3 regions of the Paenibacillus tianjinensis genome follow, and region 2 is predicted to be linked to each of the others. Evidence: riboswitches for the same ligand, from Rfam matches in the RefSeq annotation. Region 2 holds a riboswitch; each other region holds the start of a gene.
The links. A riboswitch is a leader RNA that binds a small molecule or an ion and turns the genes downstream of it on or off. The one in region 2 is predicted to bind cyclic di-AMP.
Positions count from the first base shown of each region.

Region 1: another riboswitch for cyclic di-AMP. It lies ahead of JRJ22_RS00500 (C40 family peptidase); the one in region 2 lies ahead of JRJ22_RS08655 (alpha/beta fold hydrolase).
Region 3: another riboswitch for cyclic di-AMP. It lies ahead of JRJ22_RS02060 (hypothetical protein); the one in region 2 lies ahead of JRJ22_RS08655 (alpha/beta fold hydrolase).

Region 1 is NZ_CP070969.1:100,428-110,273, reverse strand. It holds gene JRJ22_RS00535 (transglycosylase domain-containing protein) at 1-921, shown strand, start outside; gene JRJ22_RS00530 (DNA-3-methyladenine glycosylase) at 1,023-1,712, shown strand; gene JRJ22_RS00525 (AbrB/MazE/SpoVT family DNA-binding domain-containing protein) at 1,934-2,398, shown strand; gene JRJ22_RS00520 (YwhD family protein) at 2,510-3,016, opposite strand; gene JRJ22_RS00515 (M1 family metallopeptidase) at 3,122-5,137, shown strand; gene JRJ22_RS00510 (hypothetical protein) at 5,182-5,979, shown strand; cyclic di-AMP (ydaO/yuaA leader) riboswitch at 6,214-6,352, shown strand; gene JRJ22_RS00505 (C40 family peptidase) at 6,425-6,853, shown strand; cyclic di-AMP (ydaO/yuaA leader) riboswitch at 7,237-7,381, shown strand; gene JRJ22_RS00500 (C40 family peptidase) at 7,387-7,878, shown strand; gene JRJ22_RS00495 (GNAT family N-acetyltransferase) at 8,140-8,625, shown strand; gene JRJ22_RS00490 (c-type cytochrome) at 8,753-9,109, shown strand; gene JRJ22_RS00485 (4a-hydroxytetrahydrobiopterin dehydratase) at 9,198-9,485, opposite strand; gene JRJ22_RS00480 (hypothetical protein) at 9,722-9,846, opposite strand, start outside.
Region 2 is NZ_CP070969.1:2,012,051-2,021,896, reverse strand. It holds gene JRJ22_RS08665 (ABC transporter ATP-binding protein) at 1-614, opposite strand, end outside; gene JRJ22_RS08660 (TrkH family potassium uptake protein) at 654-2,009, opposite strand; gene JRJ22_RS08655 (alpha/beta fold hydrolase) at 2,273-3,088, opposite strand; cyclic di-AMP (ydaO/yuaA leader) riboswitch at 3,095-3,227, opposite strand; gene JRJ22_RS08650 (DUF6803 family protein) at 3,420-3,914, shown strand; gene JRJ22_RS08645 (DUF2933 domain-containing protein) at 3,985-4,185, opposite strand; gene JRJ22_RS08640 (hypothetical protein) at 4,273-4,479, opposite strand; gene JRJ22_RS08635 (sensor histidine kinase) at 4,476-5,885, opposite strand; gene JRJ22_RS08630 (response regulator transcription factor) at 5,875-6,588, opposite strand; gene JRJ22_RS08625 (cell wall-binding repeat-containing protein) at 6,627-7,817, opposite strand; gene JRJ22_RS08620 (MarR family winged helix-turn-helix transcriptional regulator) at 7,961-8,428, shown strand; gene JRJ22_RS08615 (LTA synthase family protein) at 8,492-9,846, opposite strand, start outside.
Region 3 is NZ_CP070969.1:466,610-476,455, forward strand. It holds gene JRJ22_RS02020 (DUF420 domain-containing protein) at 1-316, shown strand, start outside; gene JRJ22_RS02025 (hypothetical protein) at 878-1,606, shown strand; gene JRJ22_RS02030 (GntR family transcriptional regulator) at 1,623-2,018, shown strand; gene JRJ22_RS02035 (ABC transporter ATP-binding protein) at 2,035-2,964, shown strand; gene JRJ22_RS02040 (ABC transporter ATP-binding protein) at 2,968-3,870, shown strand; gene JRJ22_RS02045 (ABC transporter permease) at 3,863-5,146, shown strand; gene JRJ22_RS02050 (hypothetical protein) at 5,159-5,353, shown strand; gene JRJ22_RS02055 (hypothetical protein) at 5,498-5,749, shown strand; gene JRJ22_RS02060 (hypothetical protein) at 5,809-6,261, opposite strand; cyclic di-AMP (ydaO/yuaA leader) riboswitch at 6,426-6,593, opposite strand; gene JRJ22_RS02070 (VOC family protein) at 6,886-7,287, opposite strand; gene JRJ22_RS02075 (glutaredoxin family protein) at 7,318-7,557, opposite strand; gene ytxJ (bacillithiol system redox-active protein YtxJ) at 7,554-7,880, opposite strand; gene JRJ22_RS02085 (MerR family transcriptional regulator) at 8,044-8,442, shown strand; gene JRJ22_RS02090 (thioredoxin family protein) at 8,477-8,818, shown strand; gene JRJ22_RS02095 (CHAD domain-containing protein) at 8,914-9,837, opposite strand.

The DNA.
Region 1 (9,846 bases), 1.9 Mb from region 2:
CTGTCGGTATTCAACAGCCAGCCGACGCTGTTCCATTATGACAATAACCGCAAAACCTACCAGCCCAAAAATTTCGGCGATAAATACCTTGGGGAGATCAATATGCGCCAGGCTATCGCCGCTTCCGACAATATCTACGCGGTAAATACGATTATGAAAATAGGCGCAGATAAAGTCGCAGAAATGGCCGCCCGGATGGGAATCGACAGCCCGCTGCAAAGCGTTCCTTCCCTGGCGCTCGGCACTTCTCCGGTAAGTCCGCTGGAGATGGCCTCTGCCTTCGCTGTGATCGGCGGCGGAGGCATCAGGCAACCGGCGACTGCCATCCTCAAAATTACCGATTCCAAAGGTAATCTGATCTATGAGGCTCCGCAGGATCAGGGAGAAAAGGTTGTGGAGCCGGCAGCAGCGTATGTCCTGACCCGGCTGATGGAAGGGGTCTTTGAGAGCGGCGGCACAGGCAACCGCGTAGCATCAATTATTAAGCGTCCTGTGGCCGGAAAGACAGGAACGACTGATACGGACGGCTGGATGGTCGGATTTACGCCCGAGCTGTCCACAGCGGTCTGGGTAGGATATGACAAGGGCCGCGATATCGCTACGTCCGATGGGCGGCGGGCCGCACCGATATTTGCTGAATTCACAGAAAAAGCGCTGGCCAACGTGCCTCCGAAGATTTTTCCCATTCCTGACGGGGTGGTCAGCGTGTATATCAATCCGCAATCCGGCAAGCTCGCCACAGCTGCTTGTCCTGAAAAAGAGCTGGAGACCTTCATCAGCGGCACAGAGCCCACGGAGTATTGTGACCAGCACGGCACCGGCGGGGAGACTGCTCCGGCTGAAGGCTCCCCAGGTACAGCTGACCCGGGCAAGGAAGAGCATTCTCTGTGGAATGACATCAAACGGTGGTGGATGAACTAGCCCCTGTTGCAGACTCAATAATTCTGGGTATACGATGGGGACATCACCGGCATGGCGTAATGCCTCAGAGCCCGCTTTGCCAGGAAAGGGGCATCCCAACTATGGACTGCAATGAACACGAGGACAGATCGAGCCGCGAAAGCATCCGCCCTCGGCGTCTGCTGTCACCCGATTTATACAGGCTACCGGCACTGCAGGCTGCACCTCTTCTCCTGGGCCAGCATTTGGTCCGGCGTACAGAGGACGGAGAGATCCGCTGCCGCATCGTAGAGACAGAAAGCTACGGAGGGATAGAAGACAAGGGCAGTCACGCCTTTGGCGGCCGCCGGACCGCACGCACTGAAGTGATGTTCAGCTCCGGCGGGACAATCTACATCTACCTGATATACGGCATGTACCATTGCCTCAATGTGGTTACTGCCGGGGAAGGCGACCCGCATGCCGTGCTGATCCGGGCGGTTGAGCCGCTAACACCTGGTGATGCGGCGCAGATGTCGGCCTACCGCGGCATTGCTTACAGGAATCCTTCCGGGCTCTCAGGAGGCCCGGGCAAGCTATGCCGTGCCCTCCGGATCGACAAAAGCCTTAACGGCCGCCGGCTGGATGTACCAGGCAGTCCCCTCTGGCTGGAACAGGGGGACCCGGTGGAGAGCCTGGATATTGTCCAGGCCCCGCGCATTAATATTCCTTACGCAGAAGAATACACACAGCTTCCCTGGCGCTTCTATCTCAGGAATAACCCTTACGTTTCAGTAAAGGATAAGCTGGAGCAGCCCTTCAACCTGAGGTAAACAAGATCAGGATGTATTCTATGGTTTCTGCACCGGTTTATTGGGTAAAAAGAAGAGAACCCTAATAGGCCTCCCGCCTTGGCATTCCAAAACGGGAGGCCTTTCCTGCGTTTCTTCAATGTTATAAATGAATGCGCTTTCCCCGTTCTCTAAACTTACAATAACTGCTATAATCGTATATATCCGCAAAAAAATATATTGATGTAAATGAGGGACATGAGATGAAGGATACAGGCATGATCCGGAGTTTGGACAGTCTTGGCAGAATTGTGGTTCCCGTAGAAATCCGCATGACACGAAATATCGACATTGGGGACCCTATCGAATTTTTTATCCTGAATGAGGAGATTATCGTTCTCCGGAAGTACACATCAACAGAATGCACCTTCTGCCGGAGCCTCGACCACGTGACCTACTACAAGGATCAGTTTATCTGCAACAATTGCCTCAAGGAGCTGGGAGATCCGGGCCGCCTCTCTGCGGAACCCGAACCGCTTGAAGACCCTGCTGAAGATGAATCTATCCGTAACAGCCGGAGAACGAAAACTGAAGAAATGAGCCAGCGTCTGGAGAAGGCTATGGCGGAGCACCCGTACGCCAACCAGAAGGAGCTCGCCGGAGTGCTTGGCATCAGCCAGGCCAGAGTAAGCCAGCTCAAGCGAAAGATCAGTACGACTGGCAAATAGCGTTCTGTTACAACATCCTTGATCCCTCATCCAATATAACAAAGGCTTGGACCTTCTAATCACGAAGGTCCAAGCCTTTTTCATGTTAATCTTGCAGAATATTACCTGCTGCTATTCAGCCAGTGCAGACTTCAACTCATCGGAAGAAGCTGCCCACCATTCCTCATTGTGGGAGATCAGCAGTGATTTCAGCGCTGCCTTGTCCGCTGCACCCAGTCCATCCAGAATAATCTTGCGCTTCAGGGCGGCATCCAGCTTATTCACATGATCGGCAAGGATCTTCCAGCCGCGGCGCGCCTCAGAGTCAATCCACATCTCGCAGGCGGTAATGCCTCCGTAGAGCTGGCCCTCCGGCGTACGGTCCACCGCTACCCACACCACCCAAACCTGCCTTCCAGCCGGAACATCCTCACGGTTCGTAGAGAATTTAATTCCCTTCTCCACTTTGCTCTTGGCATGCATGGCACCGATATCGATAACTGCTTCACCGCCGTCAATGATGACTGGCGATACGTTGTTCAGATCAATGGACCCGGCGCCGAAGCCTTTATGCTTGCTCTTCGCGTTCACAATATTCAAAGCAATCTGCTTCTTGCCCTCCGGTTGTACGTTATCCACATGTGCACATCCTTCCCTTTCACTAATAATTTAATTTTAGCTAATAATGCGGCGAATGCAAACATATACATCCCGTAGATGCTTGTCACGGGAGGAATCACAGTTATGAAGCCACTGTCATTAAGGTACATGATCATCTCTGCGACCCTGGCCGCCCTCGCCCTGCTGGGAGGCGCCATATGGGTTCTTTCAGGGCACAGCCCTGCCGCACTGTCCGCGGCTGCGCCAAAAGCGGCCAAGTCCCCCGCTGCCGCGCCTCAGTCCAAAGCTGCGCAGCCACATCTTCCCGAGAGTAAGCCGCTTCCCGTTTCTGAGGCCTTAAGCCAGCGTGTTGCCGAGTATCATATCGATGTACGGCTGATCCCGGATGCAGCCCTACTTGAGGCCTCCGAGACGGTAACCTGGACCCACCCTGGTTTAAAGCCCGTACAAGAGCTCTATTTTCACCTCTATCCCAATGCCTTTGCTTCAGAAAAAACTACGTTTATGAAGGAATCCGGAGGCGAGCTGCGCGGGGACACGATGCCAGCGGACGGATTCGGCAGCATGGCCATTACCGACCTGCGGACCACTGAAGGAGTCTCACTTATGCAGCGTCTGCAGTATGTGCAGCCCGATGACGGAAATGTACACGACAAGACGCTTGTAAAGGTACATCTTCCGCAGCCGGTGAACGGCGGAGAAAGCGTAACCCTCAAAATCCGGTTTGAGGTCAAGCTTCCGAAAATATTCGCCCGCATGGGAACTGCAGGAGACTTTGTAATGGCAGGGCAGTGGTTTCCCAAGCTTAGCGTCTACGAGCCTAAAGGGACTAGGGGAGTAAAGGCGGAAGGCTGGGATTTACACCAGTACCATGGCACTTCCGAATTTTACAGCGACTTCGGTATTTACAACGTTACCATTTCAGTCCCCGCAAACTACACCGTTGGGGCAACCGGCTTTCCGGTAAAGGCTGCCCAGATCAAGCAGGACCGGAAGATCTATCAATTTTATGCAGATGATGTTCACGACTTCGCCTGGGCCGCTTCCCCGGATTTCGTGGTTGCTGAGGAAGCCTTCTCCGCCCCGAACGTACCGGGTGTACGCATCAAGCTATATCTGGACCCGCTGCACAAGGATCTTAAGGAGCGTTATTTCCAGGCCGCCAAGGCCGCGTTGACCGCTTTTAGCAAGTGGTACGGGCCGTACCCTTATTCCACATTGTCGATTATCGTACCGCCCAAAGAGGGGAATGGTGCAGGCGGAATGGAGTATCCGACCCTGATTACCGCCTTCGGCGCAGCCGAAAGCTCCCCTGGCACCTCGCTGGAGCGCACTGTCATCCATGAGATTGGCCATCAATATTTTTACGGCATGGTGGCGAACAACGAGTTTGAAGAAGCCTGGCTGGATGAAAGCTTCACCTCCTATGCGGAGGACCGCCTGATGGAGCAGGAATACGGTGTCTCCTCCAATATTGGCCTGCAGGCCAGTCTTGTGTCCACCTCGCAGCCGCTTAATCTGGAAACCTGGAAATACACGACCGCCGACGGGTATACCCGTAATGTGTACATCCGCGGCAAGCTGGTACTTAAGGATATCGAACGGCAGACCGGAACCAAAACCATGGACGCTATAATGCTGGCGTATGCCCGCAAGTACAGGTTTCATCACCCTTCTACTGAGGATTTCCAAAAGATCGTAGAGAAAGTAACGAAAAAATCATGGCAGGCTTATTTCGACCAATATGTTTACAGCGGCGGGTCTCCTGATTTCTCTGTGGACCATATAAAGACCAGCATCGCCAAGAGTAGCGCAGAGGGAGAAAACGGCCGCTATAAAATCATGGTAAAGGTGAGTAACAAAGGCAGCCAGTATGGTGATGTACCCATCAAATTCACCTTTTCGGACGGATACACGGTAAGGAAAATTTGGAATGGCGGGCAGAAGGCGGCCAATTTTCAGCTAACCTACAAAGCGCCTCTTATGTCCGTAGAGATTGATCCTGACCACTCCATTCTGCTGGAGAGCAAGCACCTTAATAATTTCATGCTGGCGGAGCTTGCGCCGAAGACACTCTCCCGCTGGACGCTAGTATCAACCAAACTGCTTGAAACTCTGCTCGGAACTCTTGTCTGGTGAGGTGAAGGATTGTGAAAAGTGCGATATCCCGCGGCTGGCTCAGCATGAAGGAGCAATTTTATATTCTGATTCTGCTATTTATCTACCGGCTGCTCTGGGGCTATTTTTTGTACAGGTTCATCAGGTCAGCTATCATCCCGGTGCTTCTGCGTTATCCTGATATCCACGCCGGAGGCAGCGGTATCGGGAGGCTGCTGTATTATATCGAGGGGCAGTTCGCGCTCAGCAGCGATCCCGGTGTCCAGCGCTGGCTCTGGATGCTATTGGCATTATCCGCGCTGCGGCTGCTGCTCTCCCCGTTCATCCGTGCCGGGCTGCTGCATGAGCTGCATCAGGAGCGTAAAGGAGAACGAGGACTGTTCTTTTTCCCCGGTATGAAGCTTTACGGGCTACCGGTTCTGGTGTTCAGCCTGTCCGAATGGTTTCTCTCAGCGCTGCCGCTCTATTGGCTGTTGCCCAAAATGTACACGCTGCTGTTAAGCGGTATTTTTGACTATAAGCTGCTGCTGAGGCTGGTTCCGTACCTGCTTGCCTGGCTGCTCTATCTATACTGCATCCGCATAGTTCTGTTGTACATGCAGTTCGGCTACACCGCCGGAACCGGCATGTTCTCCGCAGTGCTGGCTTGTCTGAAGGTGCTGCTTCCCTCTACCGGCGCTTCCCTCCTCCTTGGTTCCGGCGGACTGGTTACCCTTTTGCTGGGTTTTGCAACTTCATTGCTGTGCCCCGGTATGTCAGCCCTGCTGTTCCGGCAATTCTCGCCGCTCCCCTCTACGCTGTTCAAAATGTGGGGAATTGCCGCACAATACCACCTCTGGAGCAGTAAAACATTCCCACAATAATTCAGCTGTTAAAACGGCATATTAAAAGAGTCACTATCCCTGACACAGGGGTGTGACTCTTTTGCCCGTTAATGGGGAGTTCAGCGGAGATTCGGGGGATTTGCAAAAACATAAAACCTCTGATACAATGATGCCTGTACCACTGGTAACAACTTTGTAATCTTTTGAAACTATTTTGACTAACTGTATGTACCTTAATCACTTTAACATTGTCGATACGCAGTCACTGTTCTGGTGCATAAATCGCCAAATTCCCAGCACCGGGAAGTGGGGGAACCATATTTTGGGTGAATTGATCTCGCTTTAGAGGGGTCATAGGGGAACCTTCTACCGAATCCTTAAGCTAACCTCGCAGGCCTTGGAAGGAGTACATCTTTTGACAAGTCACAATTTTTTCCGCACCAATCTTAAGAAGAAATGCACCGCAGCAGCGCTAGGTCTTGTGATGGTATTCACACTGGGGGCAGGAAGCGCATTTGCCGACTCCAAAATGGATACCGTGATTACAAAAACGCTGGGAACGTCGTATAAAACCGGGGGCACAAGCACTGCCGGCTTTGATTGTTCTGGATTCACCAAATACGTATTTAAGAGCGTCGGCCTTACCTTGCCGCGCACTTCTAAAGCACAATTCAGCGTAGGAACCGCCGTTTCCAAGAGTAATCTCCGTTCCGGTGACCTTGTATTCTTCAATACCTTGGGCAGTGGGGTATCCCATGTCGGCATTTATGTCGGAAACGGGAAGTTTGCACAATCATCCAGTTCCCGTGGTGTTACTATCACTTCGATGAGCAATTCTTACTGGGCCAACCGCTACGTTGGGGCCAAACGTGTAATGAGCACAACAGCTTACCAGGCTGTCGCTTACGATTGATCCTTCTCCTCAATTTCGCCTCTAACAACTAAATGTAACTTATACAGGCCCGGAAGCTGATTATTGCCGTAATCATTTCCGGGTCTTTCCTTTTTTATTTCCTTATTCTACCTTTTACACCGATTCGGGGTCCATGAAACACCTTTTTACTTAAAATTCCAACCTATTCAGAGAAATAGCTTACGCCGGGCGTAAATATGCGCCCTTTTTAGCAGATATGACTCTTAAAAAGTGCAAATAATATGCATTAATATGTTTTAAGTGATTGCCAACTGGCTCTGTCTTTGTTACAATTATCGCAGTGAACTTATAGTAACATTTTTGTAATTATTCAAATGGGTTTTACAAAAGTTTTGTCATATTGATTGATCAGCTAATCCTAATCAACAGTCATGCCGAGTTCCCTTCTTCATAAGGGAAACGGGGGAACCAATTTTTGGGTGAATTGACCTCCTATTCACAGAGGGGTCATAGGGGACCTTCAACCGAACCCTTAAGCTAACCTCGTAGGCATTTGGAAGGGGTATTTACTTTTGAAGAAGAAGTTAGCAGCCGCATTATTAAGTTTTTCTATCATTCTTACCATTGGAGCAGGAAGCGCTTTCGCCGATTCCAAAATGGATAAAGTCATCGACAAAGCCATCGGAACTAAATACGTATCCGGCGGTGTATCGACAAACGGCTTTGATTGCTCCGGATTTACCATGTACGTATTTGACAAGATCGGCATTAACCTGCCGCATCAATCCGGCTCCCAATACCAGATGGGCACTGCCATCTCCCGTGACAATCTGCGGGAAGGCGATCTTGTATTCTTTAATACAAGCGGCCGTGGCGTATCCCATGTAGGCATTTATGTCGGTGACGGCAAATTCGCACATGCTTCATCTTCTAAAGGTGTAACTATCAGCTCGCTGAGTGACAGTTACTACGTCAACCGCTACGTTGGCGCCAAACGCATCATGAGCACGGATGCTTATCAGACTGTAGCAACAGATTCACAAGATAATGATGATGTGCAATAAAGGGTTATGAGAGAGGCGCTTTTCCAGGATTTTTGCCGAAATCTTGGGGAAGGCCTTTTTTTTGTCTATAAAAATATTTACCCCTCCCCTCATCTGTAAAACACCTATTCCCCTCAATTTTCGCCATTTCATAAAATATTTTTTTGGGTTTGTCAAGTTTCTCCTGTTTTTGAAAAATAGCTGAGTTGACTGGGGCCTGTTTTGTATATAATTAAGTATATGGATAGAGTATTGTCCTCTTGAAAGGAGGCCTGTGCCATTATGATCAGTTCCCCTGTTACCTTTCATGTTGTTCCTATGGAACCCAGCCATGCCGAGAATATCTGTGAGTGGATTTATAAGCCGCCCTATAATATCTACGGATGGATGCCCTGGGAGCAAATGCAGGCGCTCGGTATTGAATTCGGAGATCCGGTTTTGCGCAGTCAACAGTATGTATCCGTAGTGAACGAGCAAGGAGACCTTTGCGGCTTCGCACAGCTGTTCCCGATGGAGGGTGTGGTCAGGCTCGGCATCGGCATGCGGCCGGACTTGTGCGGTCGCGGAATGGGCCATTTGTTCATGGAAGCCATTGTGCAGGCTGCCCTGAAGCGTTACCCGGAACGGGAAATCGATCTGGAGGTGTTGACCTGGAACCAGCGGGCTATTCGAACATACCAGAAATGCGGCTTCACCATCACCGACACGTATGAACGCCGCACTCCAAGTGGCGATAGGCCCTTTTATTGCATGGTCTATGATAAATAACACTAAATACAGGTAACTTTTAAATTATGCAACGAAAATCGTTCCTTTTTTTGACACAAACTCTATGACAACGCTTTACCATTCGGTATAATGAAGAAAGCAGCTTACATGGAGGGGACGGATGGAGATGCAGAAATGGATCATGAGCGGTTTGTTTTTCGCCGCCTGCGCCTTTGCGGTAGTGCTCTTGTTCACACTGCCAGGCAAAGCAGAGGTCGCAGAAGAAAGTAAGCCGACGATGCCGCAAGTCACACTGGATGCCGCAAGTGCAGAAGCAATCGTTACAGCCAATTGTATTTCTTGCCATGGCGATCAGCTTCAGGGTAATGTAGGACCGAGTCTGCAGCATGAGGGCAGCGAACACGATGCTGAAGGCATCTACAGTATCGTCTCCAAGGGACGTGGGCAAATGCCTTCCTTTAAGGATAAGCTGGCTCCTGAGGAAATCGCAAACGTCGCCCTATGGCTTGCAGAGAAGAAGTAACTGGCCCACTATACAAAATGCCCGTGTGAGGATAAACGGATTATCCGCAAGCACGGGCATTTTTATATGCAATATATTGAACAGTGTCCTAGCGGTTTTTCTCAAAGGCTTCATTAAATTCATGGGCCTGGCGGAAATCAAGCGCTCCGAGGCCGCTCTCTTCTTTTGCCGATAAGCGCAGGATCACAGTCTTGTAGTCAATGGTAATATGCGGATGATGATCGAAGGCCTCAGATATGGCGGCTACTTCATCCACAAAGGCAATGCCCTTCATATATTCGTTGAACATATATTTGCGCACCACAACCTCCTGCTCCAGCTTCCACCCCTCCAGCTTACTTATCTGCTCACGCAGTTCTTCCTCTGTAAATTGCAATTTGCTTCCTCCCTTACTAAATTAGCAGTAAAGTCCATACAGCCCAGTTCTTTACCTACTCTATGAAGCCTTAAACAAAACATCCCTCAGCTTCTAAAAGACCAAGGGATGCGCCAGGATGAAGGCTTTTTTTCGGTTTAATGTATTCTCAATTCCCGGCAAATAGCACTCGTTAGCCTCAATTTTACCACGTGCTGCAGCCGCCGGGCAAACTTGCTGCCTGCGCTGCATCCGTTCTAGACAAGAACTACCGAAGCCAAGTCTTCCTCACCAAGCAAAATGTTGATCCGGTGCGTCTCCTTATCGTAGATCACAACACCGCTGCCCACCTGAATCATAGGCTCATTGCCAAGCGCATAAA
Region 2 (9,846 bases):
TCAATAATAAAAGCAACACGATCACAAAGTTCCTCGGCAGCCTGCATATTGTGCGTGGTAATAATAACGGTTGTGCCTTTGGATTTCTTATCCAGGATCAAATCCTTCATTCGCTTCGCATTGACCGGATCCAGCCCCGAAGTCGGTTCGTCGAGGAACAGAATTTGCGGATGATTCAAAAGCGCTCTGCAGAAGTTCAACCTCATCTTCATCCCCTTGGACAATTGTGCAACCTTCATATTCGCAGCATCGGCTAAATCCACCAGTTTCAGAAGACTTAATGGATCTTCTGTTGCTCCTGCGTATAGGGAACGAAAGAGCTTCAGGTTCTCCAATGCCGTAAACTTGGTGTAGAAGTTGGGGAATTCAAACGCAACGCCAATCTGCTCGAAATACTCAGGTCCAGTATCTTTAATTTCTGTGCCCATTACTTTCACACTGCCCAGATAGTTTTTGAGGACTCCGATCAGTATCTTTTGCGTTGTGCTTTTGCCGGCCCCCGATGGACCCAGAAACCCAAATATTTCTCCCTTAGGTATCGTGAAATCAAGACCGCGAAGTGCAGCTTCCTTTGTATTGGGGTAAGTAAAATGTAGATTCTTTACTTCAATCATGACTTCATCCCCTTATTCATTTAGTGCTCGGACAAAATGCTAGCCGATCAGAAGCTTATCCTCGGGATAGCGATACTTTTGCTTGACGCTTTTTTGTGCCAGAGCAAAAGCCAAGGTTAAGGGTCCTAGTCTTCCGATATACATTGTAACTATGATAATCCCTTTGCCCATTGATGATAGTTCTGGCGTTATCCCCATAGACATCCCTACTGTTCCGAAGGCGGAGGTTGCTTCGAAGAGAAGTGCGAGAAAATCCTTTTGATGAGGATATTCTGTAATCGTTAAAAGAAAGGCAACTCCGAGAACCACCCCCATAGAAATGGTCATCACCGCGAGTGACCTGAAAATAATCTCTTGAGAGATCCGCTTTTTAAGAAGCTGGACGTCAGCCTTCCCTTTAACCGTTGCAATAATACTTAACATAATCACAGCGAAAGTAGTTGTTTTTATCCCCCCTCCTGTCGATCCGGATGAAGCGCCAATAAACATCAGGAAGATCATGAAAAACTGGGAAGCCGGCAGCATCGCAGCAATATCAATGGAGTTAAAACCAGCCGTCCGCGTTACTACACCTTGGAAATATCCTGCCCAGATTCGTTCGCTCCAGGAGAGAGTACTAAAGGTCTTGGTATTAAAGAGTTCAATCGTAAATATCACCAGAAATCCGGCCATACACAGAAATCCGGAAGTGAGCAGAACAATTTTAGTGTGAAAGGACAGATCCCTCCACCTTCTTTTCCGGTACAAATCCAAAATCACTGTAAACCCGATCCCTCCGATGATAAATAAACATGAGATGACGATATTAATTAACGGGTCACCGACATAACGGCTCAGACTGTCCGGCCACAACGAAAAACCAGCGTTATTGAAGGCAGAGACGGAATGGAATATTCCATAGTAAATAGATCTTTCCACCCCCATTTCATTTGCCCACCGGAGAGTTAATAATAATGCTCCTATAGTCTCGACGATAAAAGAAATGAGGAAGATGCTGAGTGATAAACGGACAACACCTTGAGTTGTCACAGAGTTGGCGGATTGTTGGATAAGCAGACGATCTTTTAATCCGATCTTTTTCCCCATAACCACAGCTATTAGGACCCCAAAGGTCATAAACCCCAAACCGCCAATTTGAATAAGCAGTAAGATTATGATTTGTCCGAAGTGTGAAAAGTCCATCCCTGTATCGAGTACCACTAGACCCGTCACGCAGACAGCTGAAGTTGAGGTAAACAATGCGTTCAGCCAGCCTACACTACTACCTGTGGATGAAGATAGCGGTAAGGATAGCAGCACAGCTCCAAGTAATATGGGTGCAGCAAAACCGAGCAGAATAATCCTGGAAGAAGTCAGTTTGAGTTTCTGGAAGAACAAGATTTTATCAAATAACATATTAGAGGCTCCTGTTACAATCAAATTTTTACACCAGTCCTTGAAAAAACACAAAAAGAGCCCGCTAGTGGCAGGCTCCTCCGGATACAACAATATACAATTAGTACCATTATAGGGTTCGCTAAAGCAATTGTAAAGAGAATTCGTTTATTCAGAGGATCCGTCTCTTCACCTCATCAATAAACAACTCTGCAGCCGTTTCTACAGTATAAGGAAAGACGCTCTGTGTCGTATGCAAATAAAGCACACCATGCATCACCCTTCTACTTGCCGGATGCTGCCTGCCGGAAACATTGCTGGTCTTGTAAATAATCAAGCACTAGCCGGTTAAAATGCTGCGGCTGGCATAGGTGGCTGGGGTACATGGCATCATCAAGTATCGCTAAACGAGCAAGCGGATATTGAGCCACCGTTTTTTTTGCCTGCTCCAGAACCCTTTCATTCAGATTCCCTGTTACACAAAGAACGGGAATTTGCAGCCCCGCTGCGAACCCGAAGGAGTCTGCCTGTCTTAGCGCCAGTCGCTGCTTGATTAATTCTGTTGTCCGTTCCTGCAAAAGCTCTCTTCTCAGAATATGGTAGGCCGAGAGCCACTTGTTGTATGTGATACGTAAAGATCGCATAAACATTTCCGCAGGGAGATAGTGGGCTGCCAAAGCGCATATTTCAAAGATCCCCATCGCTCTTCCGGCTAAAGCTGCGTCACCACCATGAAAGTAACTGTCTACGAATACCATATTTATTACCCGTTCAGGGTACAGATATGCAAATTTCCGGGCAATCATGGCCCCACTGGAACAAGCTACAATTACAGCCCGGACCACATCCAGTTCGTCCAATAGCCCCTTTAAATCTTCACATTGTGTGTCTATGATCCGGCTAATTTCTACGTTCATTTTCCCCGATCTTCCATTTCCTCTTAGGTCAAAGACGATCACCTTAGCCCGCTTGCTGAAATAATCCGCTTGAGGTTCAAATATTTGATGGGAGGTTGAATGATCATGAATAAAAACAATAGGTAGACCACTGCCGGACATTTCGTAATACAGTGTGGTTTCATTGACTTCAATATGCGTCATTACATGTGCCCCTCTCTTGGACGCTTACGGGGTTAGCTGCCGGATTCGGGCTAGAGAGCTGCCCTACTCGATCTCTCGAGATTCACCCCGGGATCATTGGTTCCCCCGCTTCCTGGACGGAATTAAGCGGTTCATCAGAATGAGTAAATTTATTCCAGTTAAAAACACAAAAAGAGCCCGCTGTTGGCAGGCTCCTCCGGATATAGCAATATAAAATTAATCCAATTATATAGTTCGCCCTGATCATTGTAAAGGAAATCTCCATACTTTCCACACACTTTCCCCCTATACTAACTTTGTAGTAACAATATTAGATGGGGGAAATAAACGAATGAATATGACGCATTACATGTCCCTTTTGATGGACAACCAGCCATGGAATCTGATCATTTTTATGGCAATCCCGGTCATTTTTGCTGAGACCATTACGGTGACCGAGTTTTTTATTCTTTTCAACAAAAATGTCAAAGGCAGCCTAAGAGCTTTTAACCGGATCTGCAGCATTTTGGCCGGTCTGTACTTTACAGGAGTATTCCTATATCTGTTCCCGACCGCTTTTGTCCCTCTGACTGTAAATGGGGAATGGCATACCTGGGTAGATGTAGTCGCGGTAGGATTCTATTTGAGCGGTGTAATCTTCCTACTGCCTCTTGCCCTGCTGGACCTTGGCCTTATTGGACGTAAGCGTACGGAGGAAGAAAAGCTGAAACTCCACTTTATTCTTGTCAGCGGATTCCTGGTCGTTGCACACATCGCAATGATCTTCGGAATGGTTAATCCCGAGATTGTAAGCAGTATGGGCGGCATGAGTGGAATGACTCATTAATAGTAAGATGAAAGACTCCGGAGATCATCTCCGGAGTCTTTTTTCGAGTAATCCCGCCTATCTCCTACCTTTAAACAGCTCTATTCTTTAAATCTTGCACTTCCTTTTGCAACAACTCATTTTGTGCTTTTAACTGCAATAATTCTTGCTCCACCACACCGGCGGATAGCTGTTTCTTATGCGGACCATGGCCGTGTCCACCACGCATACCAAACATCATAAATATCATCATTAACGGACATACCAGCACAGCTAACCAAGACCAATCCATATCATTACCTCCACAAAATAAGATTTGTTATATTTTCATTGTAAGAAATGTCTGTGTAGAAAATGTGTTGATAGTTTTGAAAGGAGCTTATTTTTTCGATCTTTTGTTCAACTTCAATACTCTCAGCACCAGAAACAGGCTTATCCCGATAAGTACTGCACAGATCAGAAATGTTTTCACTATATAACCGAAATGGAGCAGTGAGTCGCTTTGGAAAGAAACGGCTGAAAGGGTCATACACATTACACCTATTCCCATAAAGAAAAAGGCGATAAGCCATTCTATTTTCTTCATTTGCTGTGTCCCCCCGGGTCCGGCTGCCGCTGAAAGTACACTTCAAACCGGGTTCCTCCGCCTAGCCTGCTTGTAACCTTTATCTTACCGCCCTGCAGCTCGGCCAGTTTTTTTACGATGGATAGACCTAATCCGGTTCCCCCGAATTGACGTGCACGGGATTTCTCCACTCTATAGAACCGTTCGAAAATATAAGGCAGGTCTTCCTCAGGAATCCCAATTCCCGTATCTTCAACGCTTAGGATTACAGAGCTTCCGGCGTACTGCAGACCCGCTTGGATACTCCCCTTCTCTGTATAACGGATCGCATTCTCCAGCAAGTTCAGGACAATCTGCTCCATCCGTTTACCATCACCGCGGACCAGTGTAACAGGCCCGGAAGATTCGAACGACAGGGCTAACCCTTTTTCTTTTGCCTTCAATTTAACTTTTTGAACAGCTTGTTCAGTCAGGTCAGAGAGGTTGAGCTCTTCTTCCAGAAGGGATATCTTCCCTTCTTCCATTTTGGCCAGATCGAACACATCATCGACCAAATGCTGCAGCCGGACCGCCTCCTGATAAATGATATCCAGATATCGGTCCTTCTCTTCCTCGGTCTCATAAAGGTGATCCTTAACCACTCTAGAGTACCCTTCCAAATAGGTAATGGGTGTCCGCAGATCATGTGATATGTTAGAGAACAGCTCTTGCCGGCTGTCCCGGTAATGCTGAAGATCGGCCGCCAAATCATTGATGGCCTCAGCCAAACTGCCCAGTTCATCCCTGCTTGTGATCTCAAGTCGGGTTTCCAGCTCACCAACGGCAATTTTCCGTGTTGCCTTTTGCATTTGCAGCAGCGGACGGGACAAGACTTGCGCGATAATCCATGTAATTCCCATGGCCAGCAAGAAAGCCCCCATTCCGGATAGTACCAATAAGTTCCTTACCCCGGATAAGGATTGCTCCATTTGTTCCGTAGAGGCCATTACATAAAGGGCTGAGGTAATAACACCACCTTTAGTGACCGGTTGGCCGGAAACAAAGTAACGATGACCTTCCGGGTCTTTATACATCAAGCTAACGATTTTACCGCCAAAAATCTTGTCGAGATCCGAACTTCGGATAAACGACCGGTCGGCCGAATCATGAACACCGGAGTGCAGATTTACGGTCCCATTGTCCAGAATATTAAAGATACTGACATTCGAAAATTCCGCAAAGGTCATCATGGTCTGCTCGGAGGTGACATCGGTTGCATTCGCCATGACCGTAAAGTGTGAGGCAATCTCTTCCGTTTCTTTTCGCATTTCGGCAGTATAAAAATTCGTGAACATTTTATCGATGGCAAAACCCAGGAATAACAACACAATCAGGAATACAGTGATGATCACTGACCCGAGCTTGATCCCAATCCGGTTATTTCTCATCCTGATACTCAGCCGCTTGAAATTTATAGCCTACTCCCCATACCGTCTGAATCGGGTTATAGCTCATTCCGGCCCGCTGCAGTTTCTCACGAATATTCTTAATATGCGTATCCACCACCCGGATTTCACCCTCATAATCATATCCCCAGACCCGTTCTACAAGCTCCTCGCGGGTGAAAGCACGCTGCTTGCTCTGCGCTAACATCATAAGAAGATCAAATTCCTTTTGGGTAAAATCTACAGAACCCTCTTGAATGCGGACCTCCCGGGCATCCGGAAAAATGTTCAGCTCGGGGAAATCCAGGACCCTTTGAGGAGGCTGCATCCCCTGTGTGATTGTAGACCTGCGGATTAACGAATAGATTCTGGCCAATAACTCCTCAGGTTCAAAGGGCTTCGTCAAATAATCATCTGCGCCTACTCCAAGTCCATGGATTTTGTCTTTGGTCTCTGTTCGTGCCGTAAGCATCAGAATAGGGATGTTCCCGGTTTCTCTCACGGCCTTACAGACTTGCCAGCCATCCATATCAGGCATCATTACATCCAGCAGTATGATATCAAAGGAGTGTTTCTTAATCATAGACAGTGCTTCATGGCCCGTTGCGGCTTCCTGGATTCGAAAACCTTCCTTCATCAGATAAATGCGAAGCAGATTCCTCATATTCCACTCATCATCTACGATTAATACCTGTAGTTTAGACATTATCCACCTACTCCATTTTTTTATGAACAAATGACCAATTAATGGCCGGCATGCGGGTTCCCGCCTGATGCAGGGGAAATCTCAAGCATATCATCGATTTCACTCTGGGCAGCAGCAGAAATTGCGTCTTTGCCGCCGGTTACCCAGGCATGATTATAGGGACCTTCTGCAGGTGACTTCTGATACTTCGGTTGGACATTCATCAAATACTCCATCACGGAATCCGGCAGTACATCCTTTTTGGTGAACATTAACGGGGCGTGTTTGCCCAGATGGCTAAAAGGAGCCGCAGCAATGGTCAGCATGGTTGAATCTGTGGTCAGAAATGAAAAGTTATGTCCCGCCGTAGTGATTCCCCAGCCAAAATCATTGCTGGTGTCTTTATATTGGGCAAAAGCGACCGCATTCTCATACGGATTGTCACCATCAATCCGGGTTACCGTTCCATAAGCTGCTAATTCGTCTTCAACTTTGCTGGAGATCACCGAATCCGGACCCAGGACATAGATGGCCGCCTTACCTTCGCGCTTATTCAGGGCTTTCACTGTGGCAGCAGGGATTTCGTCCTTCTTCACATAGAGCAACGGTTCAGGCATGTGGGCGATCCAATTTACAGCAGGCAATGTATATTCAGGACTGTCCATAGACCCGACTATGACGGCCTGTGGAAGCTCCCCCGCAGCTTTGGCATAATAGGCATCAATGGCCTCTGCTATAGCTGCCGGCTCGTCTCCTTCTATTTTATCGATTTTCATATCCAAGGTGTTCAATTGCTCCTCAACGCTTGACGCAACCGGACCTACAATGACAATTTGAATGCCTTCATTCCCTTCTGCGCCCATCGGCTTCAACCGTTTAAGCTCCTCTAAAGTCACAGCAGGAACGCTTTCTTTATCAAAAAAGAGAACTGGCCCGTTGCTGGGATGATGAATCAGATCCGTGCTTACGGCCGCAATCTGCCAGTTGTTCACATCGGTCAAAACCACACTTGAGGGTCTGTTATTATCTGTCTCTGCCGTCCAGAGTGTGCGGGAGACAAGAACGGCTGCCTGAACTGGATCAGACGTATTAACCCTTGTTGTATTTTTGGTGCCAACCCATGGTTCTGTAACCGCGGTTTCCGTGGTTACGTTGGCTGCAGCATTAGAGTTTTTATTGCCTGCCTGGCATCCGGATAAAGCCGCACTTAATATCAACGCTATTGTACCAGTAATTAATATCTTTCTCATTCTCATACCTCCAATTTGCAATATTCCAATTTTAATAACCATACTTTACCCAAAAGGTGTGTGGAAACGATGAAGTCAAGCGAGTTCTTTTTATGCCCCTATTGGGCTATAATTATAGTTAAATAAGCTTATGGGGTGTATAGATGAACGAAGACAGGTATGACAATGTGGATGGATTGATGGGTGCTTTCCAGCAATTCTCCCGGCTTAATTGGCAAAAAACGACAATGTTTGGGCTGAAGCCAAGTGAGATCCGGGTACTGATTGCGATCCGCATGAACAAAAAAAGAACCGGAAAGGATACGCTGACCGTCTCGGAGGTCAGCCGGCTGCTGCGGGTGACCTCTCCGACCATTACGCAAATGGTCAACAGTCTGCTCAGCCAAGGCTACGTAGTGCGTACCAGCGACACTCAAGACCGGAGAATCAGTGTCATCCAGCTGACAGAGAAGGGCGAACTGTTCGCTGATAAAGCGGTCGCAAGGATCCGTGACACGTTCAAAGGGATGATTGATTATTTAGGCGAGGAAAAAAGTGAACTGCTGATTGAACTGCTGAATGGCGTTCATGCCTACTTTGAGCAGCTTAACGATCAGCCTGATTCCTTATAATCTGTATAAAAAAAGCACCAAAGCCCAGGCTTACAGCCTAGGTTTTGGTGCTTTTGTTCTATTCTATTGCTGATCCGGCCGGTCCGGCAGCTGCAGCAGATAGCTGTTGGACAGATTCAGCAGACGCTGAACGGCCGTAAACTGTGCTTCAGTAGAGCCGCCTGGAAGACTAGAGTTATCCAGCAGATTGTAGTTAGTCCCGTCGGCATAAGCATCCCCTGTTACGTAGATGCTCTTATCGTTAATGAAGGAGCCGGTCGGCAGGAAGTGTCTGACCGGCAGCAGGTTACTCTGCTGGTTGAACAGATCTTCCCCGAAATGCAGCTGATTCTCTACTGACACTCCAAGCAGATTGGCAACAGTCGGCAGGATGTCTACCTGTCCGCCCGTCTGGCCCATTACGGCAGGCAGTGCGGCACCCGGCGAATGGACGATAAACGGAATGTTGAACATATCCGTGTAGCCGTAGTCATGGCCGACCAGTTCATTGATCAGGTCCTTTTCACTGCTGCCCAGAGTATACATGGGCACGCCCTGATGGTCACCGTAGAATACGACAAGACTGTCATCCCAAAGTCCGCTTGTCTTCAGCTCCTCCAGAAATTGCCCCATGGCATAATCCGCATAATTCTGGGCAAGGATATAATCACCAAGCAGTGTGCCTTCATAACTTTCAGGAAGCTTCATTTTGTATTTGTCCTCTGGAATCCTGTAAGGATGGTGGGCGCTCATCGAAATGACCATCGCATAAAATGGCTTCTCCCCGGCATCCATTTTGGCAAGCTGAGGGACTGTTTTCGCGAACAATATTTCGTCCGAAGATCCAAAAGCAATATGGTCATCGTCCCCGTAGAATGCCTGATCATAATACTTGTCAAAGCCGATTGCTTTATATAAATCTCTGCGGTTCCAGAACTCCACACTGTTGGTATGGAACGTAGCCGTATCATAACCGTTCGCGCTCATAAGCTTCGGCAGGCTCGGGACCGCTTTTTTCATATAGGGCGATGAGGTCGCAGGTTCATTCTTAGGCACATAAAAAGATGTATTCACAACAAACTCGGCATCTGAGGTTGTACCTTGCCCCGCATTGGCATAAAAATTGTTGAAGTACGTATTTTCCTTAACCAGCTTATTCAGATTCGGTGTAATTTCCTGCCCGTCAATGGTCAGCCCGATCAGGAAGTTCTGGAAGGATTCCATCTGTACCACTATCAGATTCTTGCCCTTGTCGGCTCCAAAATAAAGCGGTGCAGCAGGTTCCGTGATTCCTTTGGTCTCATTAACGGCCTGCTGGGTAATCTCTTTGCTGTCGATCAGTGCCTCGTCCTCTGTGGTATCGGCAAAAAGAGTATACAGCTCGTAATTGAGAATCCCCATGCTCTCGGCTTTTTTAATCTCGTTCATGCTTGCATGAT
Region 3 (9,846 bases), 1.5 Mb from region 2:
GTTCTTCATTGTGTACATGTCAAGAACGGTGTTTGTAGGGAATACATCGTGGGGCGGACCGGATAATCTGTCGCTCTTGTATCACATTTTTCTGATATTTCATATCGTACTGGCAACGGTGGCAGCCGTGTTCGGGATTACGACACTTACGCTGGGCTTCAAAGCCAAGTATGCGAAGCACCGCAAATGGGGCAGAGTAACTGCTGTAATCTGGTTCATTACGGCCATTACAGGAGTTGCTGTGTACGTGCTGCTCTACATATTTTATCCTGGCGGGCATACCAAGCCGGTCTGGGATGCAATCTGGGGTTTTTAATTGGTTTTGAAGGCGGTCTGTGTACCGGCATCTTCCGTAAGGAGGGTGCTGATGCTCAGGCCTTTTTTTATGTGTTTGAATAAGGTGAGCGGACAGCGCAGAATCCTCCAAATTCGAGGGAATGAGAGCGATAAGTCCCTCCGGATCCGCCGGAATAGGGCAGTGATGCGGAATGAGAGGTATAAACACCTCCGAATTCGAAGATAGTGGGCTACATGGCTGAGTTAAGGGGATAAATCCCGTAGAATTTGCCGGAAACAAGCTGCGTGGCGAAATTAATGGGATAAATCCCATAGAATTAGAATTCACAAATAGCTGTCTGTAGTAGATACAAATGTTAATATATTCTCCCCTGTCGCCGCTTAGTGCAGCTATAAGGAATTGAACGAATTTTCATAAGCTAACGAACGGAGGAACACAACAGTTTCAATATTTATCCAAACTAAACCTTGACTCTGGAAAATACAGGACATATACTGTGTATATAGATATATACAGTAAGCACAGAGCTATACACACTGAATCTGTATATCCTCTGAATTTAAGTGAGGTTGAGGCAATATGACAACAATCAAACAGGCCTGGATTATTGTAAGGAGTGACTTCCGCGGAGACAGGCTGAAGCTGGTGTGGGCATTTCTTGGGGCGGTCGTATTAATGGGGTACATGGGGATGATGACCGGAATGGTCACAGATGATGTGCTGGGCGAAGGGGAGGCTAAGGTCCTTGCCGACTTCATGCTCGTTACCGTCATTCCTATGCTGGGCTTTACTTTCTCCAGACGGAAGATGAAGTATGTGATGGACGATTCCTATACCCGGATGCTGGCCTACATGCGCAGTCTGCCGGTTCCATCTGCAGTGATCCTCTGCAAAAGAAAGCTTCATACGGTGCTCTCTTTTTCGTTGAACGGAGTGCTGTTCTTCGGCCTGATCTATACACTTAGCTCCGATATGCGGCATGAACTTCCTCTACCGGCCTATCTGACCTTCGCTCTAACCTGGGTCGGCTACGGGCTGATCGTTACAGGGATGTTCATTTTCATCGAACTGCTGACCAGCGGCAAAGCCTACTGTGGATGGATGTTTCTATTCATGCTGCTGTCCATCATTGCCGCTTTGCTCATTAGTCTGGCGGGAGGGAATCTCTTCCTGTACACTTTGAGCTGCTCTAAGGAGTGGGGGCTGTTGTCCCCGCTGATGTGGGGAAGCCTGCTGCTGGGAACTGCATCGGTGCAGCTGTTCTCCGCATGGACGATTCAACGGCTTAAGAGCCGCGATCTCGTATGAGAGGGCGGTGGTAAGGATGTGGATACCCATTCAGATTAACGAGAACAGCGCTGAGCCGCTGTACCATCAGATTGAAACACAGCTGCGGTCACTCATCATCAGCGGCGGAATAACAGAAGGGACACTGCTTCCTTCGATCCGCGAGTTTGCCGGAGATCTGAAATGCAGCGTCATTACGGTCCGCCGGGTCTATCAGGATCTGGAGAATGAAGGACTGCTGCGGACCCGGCAGGGAACGGGTACCTTCGTCTCCCATGTGGGAGAAGGCGCTATGGAGGAATACAAGCGGGAAGCCGTCAGCAAAGCATTGGAAAGTGCCGTCGATGTCGGTTTGTCCGTGCAATGCAGTGCAGAAGAGCTGACCCGGATATTTACGGACATCGTGAAGAGCAAATATAACAAACAGGGATGAAGGGTGGAGTCATTGCATGGTACAACAGGCCATTGAACTGCGGAATGTAAGCAAGAAACGGCGTAACCGGATGATCGGACCGCTTAATCTGAATCTCCCGCAGGGCTATATAACCGCACTAGTGGGCCAGAATGGCTCCGGCAAAAGCACACTGCTGCACATGCTGATGCAGCTGAGCTTCCCTGAAGAGGGTGAGATCCGCTGGTTTGAAGAGACGCACGGGAAGGGGATGCCGCTCTCCCTGCGGCAAACCATTGCCTATGTCCCGGAGAACTCGCAGAGCGAAGAGAATCTATGGACAGCGGAAGAGGCGGCTGAGTTCCGCCGGCAGTGGTACCCGGCATGGGACCAGCAGTATTTCGAAGAATTACTGGGCAGATTCGAGGTGCCGCAAGGAGCAAGGCTCGGCAAAATGTCAAAGGGTGAGCGCCGCAAGTTCGAGATTGCCGCTGCGCTGGCAGCCCGGCCCAAGCTGCTGCTGCTGGATGAGCCGTCTTCCGGTCTTGATCCTTTTGCCTGGAAGATCCTGATAGAAGCGCTGCGTAAATATATGGATGAGAGTAATGCAACGGTGCTGATCTGCACCCACATCATCGAGGAAGTACGGAGGCTGGCGGATTATATTGTGCTTATGCACCATGGGCAGCTGCTCGGCATGGCCGAGAAGGACAGTCTCTTCGGCTCCTGGAATGAGGTATGGGTAAATGCTGCAGATGAGGAAGAACTGCAGCATTTGGCGGCAGAATTGCCGGATGCTCTGAATTTTACCTGGGGGCAATCTGGAATGGTTTCATTTATTACCCAGAAATTTCATCAAAATGAGAAACGCATCCAGCAATTGGGCGTAAAGGTTATTAAGAGCCGGGCACTTGAACTGGATGAAATACTCAGCTTATGGACACAAGGGCATCATCCGATCCTGATTGACCAGAAGAGAGGGGACTAACGAATGGAAGCTTTGAAGCTGGAACAGGTAGTGAAGCAATATGGTGATAAAACGGCAGTAAACAGAATTAACCTGAAGGTGGAGCAAGGCGAAATTTATGGGCTGCTGGGGGCCAACGGCGCCGGCAAAACCACAACAATGCGCATGGTGCTTGGTCTGATTTATCCCGATGAGGGGAAGATTATCTATAACGGCAAGCCGTTCAGCAGCGAGCTGCAGCATCTGATGGGCTATCTGCCGGAAGAACGCGGCCTGTACCCGAAGGTAAAAGTGAGCGAACAGATCATCTATCTGGCCCGGCTGCGCGGCATGGCTGCAGGCGATGCGGAGAAGAGTCTGCGTTACTGGCTGGACCGCTTTGAAGTGCCGGAATATTACAACAAGAAGATCGAAGAACTCTCCAAGGGCAATCAGCAAAAAATGGGTTTCATCGCTGCCGTTGTACATAAACCGCAAATTCTTATCCTCGATGAAGCTTTCAGCGGACTGGACCCGGTGAATGTGGAGCTGTTAAAAGACACCGTTAGAGAGATGCGCGACCAGGGGACGAGTATCCTGTTCTCTACCCACCGCATGGAGCATGTCGAAGAGCTGTGCCGGAATATTACAATTCTTGACCGTTCCAATACAGTGGTTCAAGGAGATATCCGCGAGATTAAAAAGGGCTATCCGCGCGAGGAGGTATTCCTGCGGACGGTTGGAGAAGTCTCCGGGCTGGAGGGAATCGCCGGGGTAACCGCAGTGCAGCGGCAGGAGCGGGGCTATGTGCTGGCGATCAGTGAGATTGGAGCAGCGCAGCGGATATTACAGCACGCCCTGCTTGCCGGTGAAGTTGAACATTTCGAAATCAAGGAACCGACGCTAAACCAAATCTTTATCAGAGCGGTGGGTGAATCCAATGAATAAGCTGGGACCGATTATCGCATTTACCTTCAAAAATAAGGCGCGGACTAAATCTTTTACGATCACAACGCTGATCATCGTGCTTCTGATTACCATCGGTATGAACATTCCTTATTTTATCGACAAGTTTAGCGGCGACGACGAAGCCGGTGCTGCACGCATCGGAGTTGTTACGGAATCCGGAAACCCGGTATCGGAACTGCTGCTGGCTTATACGGCGCCCGAAGACTCCGAGACCCAGGTAACGCTGGAGTCCTATGCATCTGCAGAGGACGCGGCTCTTCAAAAGGGACTCAAGGAAGGCGACATTAAGGGTTATCTCACCTTCGGCACTGCTGCGGGCGCAGGCGTACCTCCGGTCACATACCACAGCAATGAAGGAGAGCTGGACGGAGATATCCAGAGCTATCTGCAAGCTGCCCTGCAGCAAGTCAATACGCAGCTGATTACGGAGGGTAAGCTGACACAGCAGGAGGTGGCCGCCATATTCACGCCGGTCACGATAGATACGCAGCAGATCGGCGGAGGAAGCGGGACTGGCGGCGGTCAGGATGAGTCTGCACCTGCGATCAATTATGTGATTGTCTATGTACTGCTGATGCTCTTCTTCTTGTCGATTATGCTGACCGGTAATATGATTGCCGCTGAGGTCACAGCAGAGAAGAGTTCGCGCATTATGGAAATTCTGATTACGAGCGCTTCACCGCTGAGCCAGATGTTCGGCAAGGTGCTGGGGGTGTTCCTGGTCGGGCTGCTGCAGATTGCGATCATTGCCGCGAGCATTGCGGCGAACCTGATGCTGCCGCATAACTCGGGGATTCTTACGGATTTCGATCTTGACTTAAGTCAATTGAATGTAGGTATTCTGGTTTACGGCCTTATCCTGTATATTCTGGGCTTCTTCCTGTATGCGCTGATGTATGCCGCTGTAGGCTCGATCGTGAGCCGTACCGAGGAGCTGGGCCAGGCAAGCATGCCGGTGATGATGCTGGGTTTTGTGAACTACTATATTCCGACCTTCAGCGTTTCTGCACCGGACACACTGCTGATAAAGATCGCCAGCTACGTACCGTTCACATCACCGCTCAGCATGCTGCTGCGGATCGGTGTCGGAGATGTGGCCGTATGGGAAATCGCAGTTTCACTGGTTATTCTGCTGGTCACTATCTTCCTGTTAGGCTGGCTGGCCGCCAAAATCTACCGCACAGGTGTCCTGATGTATGGTAAACGACCTAGTATCAAAGAGATTAGAAAAGCAATGAAGGCTTACAAAATTTAAGGAGTGGGAATTATGGATAAAAAACAACAACAAAACTTAGCGCTGCTGTTTATAACATCTTTCTTCTCGCTAACATCCAGCAGACTTGTTCCAGATAGCGGGTCGAATCTGATGGATTTTACGCAAGGGCTTCTGACAGGTATAGGCATTACCGGAATGCTGATGGCGATCGTATTCTTTGGCAAGTATTACAAGCGCAGCCATTAGGCTAGAAAATCGTTTCAGGGACAGCTATTTAAAGGCACCTCCGCAGTTGATGCGGAGGTGCCTTTTTTGCGCGCGGCTAAGGGACTCACTAAAACTGGTGATTCGGCCGTTTATAGTGTACCTTAATAGTAAGGAGTGGTGATTTTGAAATTAAACATAAAAACCCCCGTGCTGGTCACGGTCTCCATTGTACTGATCATAGTAAGCAGTATGCTTAGGCCCGAAGGCTCAACACTGCTGGGGGCGCTGCAGACTCTGCTGCTTGGTCTTGGAATTCTGGGATGCCTGATGGCTTTTTTACGGTTTGCCAAGAGTGGTAATAGTAAGGGCAAAGAGATAAACAAAGGCAAGAGCAAGAGTAAAGGCAACAGTAAGGGCAACAGTAAGGGCAAGTAAGCCAATAAAGCCGCAGCGGATTGCTGCGGCTTTATTGGTGAGAAGAACAGGCGCGCCATTTACACAATAGACAAATTAGCCTGTGATCTCAGCGGCTTTTGCCCTGCATTGTGCTCACGCACCTGCCTGAGCTGAGCTTTCAGCACCGGCAGGCTCTTGCCGAGAATTTTGCCGATTTCGGGCAGCGGAAGCAGCAGTCCATACCATAGGGCTTTTACAAGCTGATCGTCCCACGACAACTCTTTAGAGGTGCGCAGATTCCGGTTTTTCGCGGATTTTGCGCATTGCAGGATGCACTCCCGGTAGGCTTCTACCGGAAAGTCGGCAGCTTTGAGCTTTCCTTTGCAATAAGGCTCATACAGCTTGTTGAAGGTTCCGGCCGTCACCCGCTCTGCTTCACTGCCCTTCCCGAGCAGAATGGAGCTGAGCGCAAGGACACCTCCGCTGTACTCCCGGATATATTGCTCAAATCCGGCGGCAGCGGCCAGCTGCGAGGATAAAAGGTCAGGCATGTCAGCACGTTCCTTCCTGGATTAAAGAGATGGACAAGACAGAGAATTACAGGGTCTAACTTAAATGTATAGCGGTGCGCAAAAACCGCAGGCAGAGGAGAACCTCTGCTGCGGTCCGGATACAGGCGGAAACAGGCCTGATGCCAAAACGTGGCGGAATCAAGGGGCTCTCTCTATACACTTACGAGGTTAGCTGCAGGATTCGGGCGGTGAGAGTCGCCCTACCTGGTGAGAATGCGGGAGTCGCAGTCTCCTCAGGATTCACCCCATGGCCTTATCAGCCGGATGGTTCCCCCGTTTCCCGCTGGGCGGGAATTCAGCGTTCGAATATCATTATTTTTGCGAATCGATTCAACACGAATCATACTCTTTCCGGCATGGCTTTGTAAAAAAGCAAAGGGATTCTCTAATTGCCGATTAGCAGGGAATTGCGGCGGAAACAAGGCTGCTCTAGCCGAAAAGACTATTTATCAGCGTTTATCTGGTCATTTTCTCGCTCAGGCGTCATCTTTTGATTTTTACTGGAAAAAGGCAGCAGAGTGCGAAAATTGAACCTAGAAAAATATAAGTTCATAGGGAGATAAAAACGCCGGTGACCTTAAGCAGGTGACCGGCGTTTTCATATTAGCGTTTTGGCATTTTGCTCTCATCTATGTACAGCAGGTTCCAGCGGTGACCGTCCAGGTCGGCAAAGCCTGCGCCGTACATCCACCCGTCCACTTCACCCGGCTTACCGAAGATATTTCCACCGGCAAACTCTACTTTTTGAATAAAGGCATCTACTTCTTCTCTGCTGTTAGCACCAATGGAAAAGATGACTTCTGCGCTATGGGAAGTATCTGCGATTGTTGAACCTGTAAATTTCTCAAACGCCGCATCCGGGAACAGCAGAATCGTCGTTTGGCCTATGACAAGCTTGGATCTCTCGTTACCGACGCTCACCGCATGGAATCCAATCTCGTTGAAAAAGGCAGTTGACCTCTCAACATCCTTAACCGGCAGGTTAATCCAGATCTCCTGTGACATGGCTGTAGCCTCCTGGAATGATTCATGAATTTATTTCGCTGCAGCAATAAGTTCCTTAAGCTCAGGAAGGTTGAAGCCTTTGACCGCATATTCTCCGGATACAGTGACAGGTACTCCCATGAAGCCGAGCTTCTCTACTTCCTCCTGATAGACTGTACTGGTCATAACATCACGCACTTCGAACGGAATGCCTTGTTCTGTGAGCAGCTGTTTTACCTGATTGCAGTCGCTGCAGCCGGAGGTAGAGTAGACAATGACAGACTGGCTCATTTGCTTACGGCCTCCTTGATGGCATCACGGGTGATTTTCCAGTGGGAGGTGTTCCAGCGGACTTCTCCGTCTTCAAGCAGGAAAATTTGCGGAGATTCGTGTTTGATGCCGAATTCTTCAGCAATCTGGTTCGAGACCGGACGGTCTTCAATCACATGAACAATAGCTGCCGGTGTATCGGAGCTCTGTGCAAAGGCCAGAAACTCTTCGTTGGCTTTGGCGCTGATCGGGCAGGTTGTGCTGTGTTTAAAAAGCAGTTTTTTGCCGGGTTGCCCGACATATTGGTGCAGTTCATCCAGCGTATGGAGTTGTTGAATAGACATCGGTAAATCGCCCTCCTGGGATTCTATATTTTTGTAATTAAGATTGTAGCATAGTTCAAAATTAAAGCAAAAAATCCAGCGAAATAAAAGCCTTGACCCTGACACTGGTGTCAGGGTTTATACTGGAAGCAGACCATTTCTCATGAACCCCGGGGAGAATGCCATGAAAATAGGTGAACTTGCAGCGCGGACCGGTGTCAGTGTCCGTTCCCTGCGATATTATGAGCGTCAAGGATTGCTTACACCGCTCCGGGAGGCCAACGGCTACCGTGAGTATTCGCCGCTGGCCGTCGAAACGGTGGAGACGATTAAGCTGTATTTGAATCTGGGGCTGTCGACAGAGGAGATTGCCGGATTTCTGCATTGTGTACTGAAGAATAAAGAGGCCTTCTGTGCAGAGGTGATGCCGCTCTACCGCAGCAAGCTGGAGGAAATTGAACGCCAGATTATAGAACTGAGCCAGATTAAACTCAATCTCCAGCAGCGTATGGCTGCAATGCAGCAGGAACAGCTGGAGAGCGGGACTTCTGAGCACGGAAATGCGGAACTGGAAAATAGTTAGGCGTACAGTCATAGAGTTACGGGAGGGAAGAATTATGGCAATTATAAATGTGGAGCATGCGGAAACCCTGCGGGCGGAGCTGAACCGCAGCGGAACGGTGCTGGTTGATTACGGTGCGCCGAGATGCGGGCCCTGCAGAACGCTGCTGCCGATCCTGGAGGAACTGGATGAGGAGTATGCGGACAGCGTGTCTATAGTTAAGGTGAACTGTGATGAGCTGCCTGAGCTGGCGTCAGAGGCTGGCGTCATGGGCCTGCCTACTGTGGTCGTGTACAGCGGAGGGCAGCCGGTGGAGAAGCTGGTCGGTTTGCGTCCGAAATCCGCCTATCAAGGCGTATTAAGAAAGTATGCTGCGGTGAGCAGCAGTACCAGTTAACACATAGAGGCGGGAAGCGGCATGCCAGGCATGCGCTACCCGCCTTTTTACACATCAGAAAGTAATTATTCAAGGTTTACAAGAGTTATAAGGGCTTATTGTTCATTCAGCACTGATGTAGGCGCTTTGGCAAATGCGGCCGGAACCGGGACAACCTCGTTCTGGTGCAGGGCTTCCAGGATCTCTTCTCTGAGGCTTCCGGTAAATGCGCCCCAGGCCTTTTTGCCGACGCCCAGCTCATCGCGTCCAATGGACTGCAGGGTATCCAGCCAGACCCGCTTGTCATTAATCACTCCCAGCTGCTCCTGAATGTTCTTATAGATTTCTTCATGGGCATGAAATTTCTGATTGAGTGCAAAACCCGCGGCGCTCGCGGTATACCGCAGCTCCTTAGCCGATATTCTTAGCTCATGCAGGGCCTCGAAGGCGGCCTTGGACTCCGCTTCAGGTTCTTTAAACAACGTTTTGCAGGCCTTTTTTTTCTGTTCGAAGGCCACCTCCAGCTCACGCATGACGACGTTTGCGTCCCGTTTGGCGGTCAGGGCTTCCAGGGGTCCGGCGAGAAAAGCCGTCCAGAGCCTGTCCAATTCCTTTCCGGTCAGCTGCGCAAGCCCGGTTTCCAGCTTCTTGCGGTACTCTTTCCGTTTCTCCTTCTGATGCTTAATGACGGCCTTCAGCAGCTCAGCTGTCTTGTCATCGCCGTCTTCCTTCGCCAGTTTGCGCCGCTCTTTGAAGGAATGAATCAGAACATCTGCATCCCTGACCTTGCCGAGCATCTTCTGGGCCTGTTTAAAAGTGCTGTATAGCTCTCCGGTGGAGGAATGATCGGGATCAAGAATCGACAGCAGCGTCAGCAGCTTGCGGCTGTTTACCCTCGCCTGATGAATATCCTCATCTCCGAAATCCTTCAGTGCGTCCTTGCTGTAATCACGGAAGTTAACATAGAGCTTGATCATCGCCTGTTCCCACTGACGGGTCTTACTGGCTTGCCGGTCCTTCGTTAGCTGTTCGACGGTCATGCGGCATCA